2 regions of the Lactobacillus gallinarum genome follow, and region 2 is predicted to be linked to the other one. Evidence: predicted binding sites of a transcription regulator. Region 2 holds the regulator's gene; the other holds the start of a gene.
The links. The regulator Rex, encoded in region 2, represses fermentation and respiration genes when NADH is low (regulators of the CRP and FNR family bind a similar motif). The targets are predictions, from matches to a motif close to TTGTGAANTANTTCACAA.
Positions count from the first base shown of each region.

Region 1: adhE (bifunctional acetaldehyde-CoA/alcohol dehydrogenase) is a predicted target of Rex. The motif match lies at 1,707-1,724, and genes of this name have one in related genera.

Region 1 is NZ_NFKZ01000033.1:6,799-10,231, reverse strand. It holds gene adhE (bifunctional acetaldehyde-CoA/alcohol dehydrogenase) at 1-1,676, opposite strand, end outside; gene B5E95_RS08825 (amino acid permease) at 1,990-3,363, shown strand; partial or broken gene B5E95_RS08820 (DapH/DapD/GlmU-related protein) at 3,399-3,433, opposite strand, start outside.
Region 2 is NZ_NFKZ01000003.1:42,388-45,820, reverse strand. It holds gene B5E95_RS02055 (ABC-F family ATP-binding cassette domain-containing protein) at 1-1,375, opposite strand, end outside; gene B5E95_RS02050 (redox-sensing transcriptional repressor Rex) at 1,549-2,196, shown strand; gene B5E95_RS02045 (LytTR family DNA-binding domain-containing protein) at 2,336-2,794, shown strand; gene B5E95_RS02040 (LiaF transmembrane domain-containing protein) at 2,791-3,433, shown strand, end outside.

The sequences.
Region 1 (3,433 bases), on a different contig from region 2:
ACTGAACCACCACCGATGGCGATGACAACGTCTGGTTTAAAGATGTTCATTCTGTGAACACCGTCTTTAATTACGTCAGTGTTAGGATCAAGAGTTACAGCCTTGAATACTTCGTATTCCTTTTGGCCACGGCGCTTAGAAATAATGTCGGTAATTTCATCGGCAAAGCCTTGGTCAGCTACGCCTTCATCAGTAACGATGAAGAAGCGGTTAACGTTTGGCATGTGACGTAAGTAGTTAGCAGCATTGTGTTCGAAGTAGGTCTTTGATGGTACCTTTACCCATTGCATGTTGTCACGACGCTTGGCAACAGTTTTAATGTTAAGCAAATCGCGAGCACCAATGTTGTGTGAGAAGGTGTTGGCACCATATGAACCAGTACCCAAGGTAAGTGATGGCAACATATTGTTGTAAAGGTCACCGATACCACCAAGAGCAGCTGGTGAGTTAACCAAGATACGGCATGCATCCATCTTCATTGAGAATTCTTTGATTACTTTTTGATCACTTGAGTGAAGTCCAGCAGTGTGACCACGACCACCGTAATCAAGCAATTCTGAACAAATTCTGAAAGCATCATCATGATCTTTAGCACGGTATAAAGTGAAGACTGGTGAAAGCTTTTCAGCTGAAAGTGGGAATTTTCTACCAACGCCCTTGTATTCAGCAACAATAACCTTGGTCTCCTTTGGTACATCGACGCCGCAGAGCTTAGCAATTTCATAAGCTGACTTACCAGCTACAGGACCTGCAACAGTACCACGTCTTGGATCGATGAAGTGTTCTTCAAACTTCTTAATTTCTTCTTTGTTCAAGAAGTAGCAGCTCCACTTCTTGAATTCTTCCTTAACTCGGTCGTAGATTTCATCATCTACAACAACTGAGTTTTCAGAGGCACAAACCATACCGTTATCGAAGTTCTTTGACAAAACAATGTCGTAAACGGCACGGTCAATGTTAGCAGTCTTTTCAATGTAGGATGGGCCGTTACCAGGACCAACACCGATGGCTGGCTTACCTGATGAATATGCGGCCTTAACCATACCAGGACCACCTGTAGCTAAAATGGTTTGAACACCTGGGTTATTCATTAAATCAGTAGTAGCATCCAAACTTGGTTCTTCAATCCATTGAATTGCATCTTTTGGAGCACCCGCAGCAACGGCTGCAGCTTGAATGATCTTACCAGTTTCTACACAACACTTTTGAGCTTGTGGGTGGAAGCCGAAAATAATAGTATTTCTAGTCTTTAAAGCAAGCATAGCTTTGAAGATAACAGTTGAAGTTGGGTTAGTTACTGGAGTAACACCGGCAATAACACCCTTAGGTTCAGCAATCTTGGTTAAACCTAATTCCTTGTCTTCCTCAATTACGCCAACAGTCTTTTCGTGACGTAAACTATTCCAAATATTTTCACTAGCGTACATGTTCTTAGTAGTTTTGTCTTCTACTACACCACGCTTAGTTTCTTCAACAGCCATCTTAGCTAGTGGGTAAGCATTTTGTTCACCTGCAGTAGCAACTGCTTCACAGATCTTATCAACTTGTTCTTGTGTGAAGTTAGCCATTTGGTCTAATGCAACATGTGATCTTTTTACTAAATTATCAACCATGTCGTAAATTTGCTTTTTCTTCTCTTCCTCTGTTTGAGTCTCTTTTGGTTGTGTCTTAGCCATTATTTTATTACCTCTAAGATCTACTAATTCTTGTGAACTAATTTACAATGTCAACTATAGCACAATAAATTTAAAAGTAAACGCCATAATTTACGTAATTCACTAGTGAACAAGCATAAAAAATCACTCTATAATTTACTCTCAGACTAATGAAAGCGGTTGCTATTTTTACTAGTTTGTGAATTAACAAACATATTAATTTATATTATTCTTCTGAATTTTTTTAAAGCTTTCCTATAATCACTGGTGCTCGATTGCAAAAATGATAAAATATTAAGTACATGTGATAAAACTGAGAATATGGGGGAAATATATGAGTGAGAAAAAATCAGAGACTAGTTCTGGATATAAAAGAACCCTAAGCAATGCACATATTCAATTAATTGCTTTAGGTGGAACGATTGGAACCGGACTTTTTCTAGGGGTTGGTGATAGTATTCACCGCGCAGGTCCTAGCGTTATTCTGATTTATATCATTGTAGGTATTTTCCTATTCTTGCTTATGCGAGCCTTAGGCGAAATGATTATGTCCGACCTCAACAAGCATACTTACATTGATTTTATCGAACAATATCTGGGTAAAAACATCGGATTTATTACCGGATATCTTTATTGGATTAGTTGGATCACTTTAGGAATGGCAGAAACAACTGCCTTAGGAATTTATTTTGAATATTGGTTTCCCAATTTAAAACCATGGATTCCAGGATTAATTACAATTGCCGTTTTGTTGATCATCAATCTAATTTCAGCTCGTGTTTTTGGTAATTTGGAATTCAGTTTTGCCATTATCAAAATCGTGACAGTAGTTGCTTTTGTTTTATTGATCGCTTATCTATTAATCACTGGTGGTAAAACATCATTTGGTCCTGTTGCCTTTGCCAACTTAGATGATCACGGTGGTTTCTTTGCTAGAGGTACTAAAGGATTTTTGCAAGGTTTCCAAATGGTTATCTTTAGTTTTATTGGAGTTGAACTTATTGGTTTAACTGCTGCGGAAGCCCAAAATCCTAAAACTACCTTAAAGCAAGCAATTAATCAGTTACCTGTTCGTATCATTTTGTTTTATGTAATGGCAATCTTAGGTATTTTACTAGTGATCCCTTGGTCAAAGGTAGCAACTAACTCCAGTCCATTTGTTCAAGCGCTTGGAGCTACGGGAATTAGAAATGCGAGTTTAATCATTAACTTCGTAGTAATTTCGGCAGCAGTCTCCTCCACTAACAGTTTTTTATACAGTGCGGGACGACTTTTGTTCTCAGTTACTTTCCACGGCAAAGGCAAGTGGAATCAAACTTTTGGTCACCTATCCAGACGGCAGTTGCCACAAAATGCTTTAATTTTGTCAGCATTATTTATGGCCTGCGCACCACTGATTACCTTGATTATCGGCGATCAAGCCTTTAACTTTATTTCATCTACTTCAACAAGTATGTTCTTGATCATCTGGTGCTTAATGGTTTTGACTCACATTGCTTACAGAAGAAAAACACCTGAAAATAAGTTAAATGACTTCAAAATGCCTGGCTTCCCTTACGTTGATTATTTGATTCTATTGTTCTTCGTATTGATGATCATCTTGCTTTTGATTTTACCAAGCTACCGCATCCCAATGATTTCAGCTATCGTTACTTTCATCATCTTGTACTTAATCTCCAAACTCTGGAGTGACAAAAAAGAAGCTTAAAAAAAGACGCGACAATGTTGCGTTTTTTTATTCGTCTATTTTTTGATAATTTTTGCAGGTACGCCAGCAA
Region 2 (3,433 bases):
CGTGTTCAAGAGAAAGAACTGTTAAAGTTAATCTGGCTTTTTGACCACCGGATAGTTGTCCGACAGTTTTATCAATATCTTTAGCAGTAAAAAGAAAACTGGCCAAGATTGAACGAACATCACGTTCTGGCATTGTCTTATGACGATCCCAAACAGTGTCCAAAACGGTCTTAGAAGGATCAAGTCTTTGCAATTCCTGATCATAATACCCGATGTCTAAAGATGCGCCGTATTTAATGGAACCACCTTTAGGCTGCAATTGTTTCATAATGGTTTTAAGTAATGTAGATTTACCGATACCATTTGGTCCAATAATAGCTACACGATCACCTTTATTAATTTGGAAGGAAATATCACTAACCATTGTTTTGTCTGGATAACCAATAGTTAAATCGTTAAGAATTAAAACTTCCTTACCAGAAGGTCGCTCGCTATTAAAGTGAATTCGAACCTTGTTCTTATGCTTTGGTGGCTTGATTCGTTCGATTTTTTCAAGCTTTTTACGACGACTCTGAGCACGTTTGGTAGTAGTAGCTCTTACTAAATTCTTTTGAATAAATTCTTCGTCTTTTTTGATCTCGGCCTGTTGCTTTTCATATGCTGCTTCTTGATCTTTATCACGTTGTTCACGCTGCATTACGTAAGCAGAATAATTACCCTTAAATGGAGTTAATTTACCAAATTGCAATTCGAAGATTTGAGTTGCCAAATGATCTAAGAAGTACTGGTCGTGGGATACAACCAAAATTGCACCGCTATAGTTCTTCAAAAAGCCTTCCAACCAATCAAGCGTATCCAAGTCAAGGTAGTTAGTAGGTTCGTCTAGCAAAAGCAATGCGGGCTTACGCAGAAGCAACTTTACGAAAGCTAATCTAGTCTTTTCACCGCCAGAAAGGCTGCCAATCTTCTTTTGCCAAGTATTTTCTGGAAACTTGAAACCATTCAAGATACTCTTAATATCTGATTGGTAGGTATAACCACCTTTTTGTTCAAAAGCAAATTGCTTTTGGTCATATTGCTTAAGCAGTTCCTGGTCTTCGGGATGTTCCGCAATTTGTTCTTGCATGTGAGTTAAACTTTTTGCTTCCTTTATTAAGGGTGCAAAAACAGATTCCATTTCATCCCAAATGGTCTTGTCTTCGTTTAATGCATTTTCCTGAGCAATGTAACCTACATCAATGCCCTTGTTAACAGTGAATTCACCGTGAGTTGGTTCTTGCTCGCCTGTCATAATTTTTAATAGGGTAGTTTTACCGACCCCGTTGGGACCAACTAAACCGATTCGGGCATTAGAATCGATTGAAAAAGTAACATTTTTAAATAAAGTGTTGGCACCAAATTGTTGTTCTAAATCGTGTCCTTGTGCAATAATCATAATTTTTCACCTAACCATTATTCTACCATATGGTAGAAAGTGATCGAATACTAAATACATGTGAAAAATAATCTTTGTGAAAAATATATTTGGACAAACACCCTGTTAACAGGTATGATAGATATGCTTGATTGTGCATTCACAAACATGAAATACAGTTGGGGGCTTCTATTATGGATAGAATAAAAATTCCAAAAGCAACAGCAAAAAGACTACCTTTATATTATCGTTATTTGATCATTTTAAATGAAGAAGGCAAGGATAAGGTTTCTTCCACTGAACTATCTGAGGCAGTTCAAGTTGATAGTGCTTCGATTAGAAGAGATTTCTCATATTTTGGTGCTTTAGGTAAGCGCGGATATGGTTATGATGTAAAGAATTTGCTGAGCTTTTTCAAAAAGATTTTAAATCAAGATACATTGACAAACGTTGCTTTAGTTGGTGTTGGTAACTTGGGAAGAGCGTTACTTAATTACAATTTTAAGCGAAGCAACAATATTAGAATTTCTTGTGCTTTTGATATTAATAAAAAAATTACAGGTCGTATCCTAAGCGGCGTTCCTGTTTACGATATGAAAGATTTAAAGCAGCAATTAAGTGATCAACAAATTTCAATTGCTATTTTAACTGTTCCTTCAACCGCTGCCCAAAAGACTACTGATGAAATGGTAGATGCGGGAGTTAAGGGAATTATGAACTTTACACCGATTAGATTATCTGCTCCTGCAAGTGTAAGAGTGCAAAATGTAGATTTGGCAACAGAATTGCAAACATTGATTTACTTTTTAGATTCTGAAAAGCAAAAGAACGATGAATTATAATCTTAAAAGACTACTTTTCTAAATGAAAGGTAGTCTTTTTTTACCTCTTAGTCATGAAAATTGACCACTTAGTCTAAATAGCTAGTTTTCACGCAAGATTCTTGGTTTAATATAGTTAAGTCGAAGGGAGGGATGAAGCTTGAAGGTAAAATTAAATATTGATCCTAATCAAAAGGAGACAGAAATAGTTATTAATGCTTCGGAATTAACGCCAGAAATTGAACAATTGTATCATGCCTTGCAGAAACAAACGCCTAATCTTGAGCAGATCGAAGCTATCAAAGATGATGTCTCTTATTATTTGAATTTAAGCGACATCCTTTTCTTTGAAACTGACAGTAAGATCGTCATGGCTCATACGACGAAAAATGCTTATCAAGTTAAATACAAATTGTATGAGTTAGAAGATATATTGGGCGGCAATTTTATGCGAGTAGCTAAATCTACTATTTTGAATTTGGATAAAATATATGCCATTACACGTTCGATTTCTAACTGTCAGATTAAATTTGAAGAATCATATAAAACGGTCTATGTATCGCGGCATTATTATCGTGATTTGCGTAATCGTTTAGAAGAAAGAAGGAATTTTCAATGAGAGGTAAATTGGGACGAGCTTTTTGGGGCATCTTCTTTATTGCCTGTGCATTGTTTGTAGTTTTAAACCAAATGGGGATTTGGACTTACAGACTAGGGTTCTGGGCTGCGATTGGGACAGTGATTTTTGCAATCAGTTTATTAGATGGATTAATTAATCGTCGGATCACTGAGAGTGTCTTTTCCGTTGCGTTCATTTTAATGATTTTCGCTGAACCACTACATATTACTCGGTTGGTACCGTGGACTATTTTACTTGCAGCAGTCCTAATTTCAATTGGATTGGGGATTATTTTTCGCAATCGATTTCATACGGTGGTTTATGCAAATAAGAAAATTAAAAACTTTAGGGACAAAAGAGAAAATCTTACAGATCATATCTTTACTGATACAGTAAGCAAAGAACAAGGTTCTCATGTAGTAGTTGATCAAACTATGTCAGACACTTCTCGTTATATTCATTCTAAAGCACTAGAGACAATTGATGTGAATGCTAAAATGAGTGATGTTAACTTATACTTAGATGATGCTCAGGCAGCAAATGAAACAGTGACAATGAATGTCAATATAACAATGACAGATTTGACGATCTATTTACCATTATCATGGCAGGTAGAAAGCAACATGGCATCTACTTTCA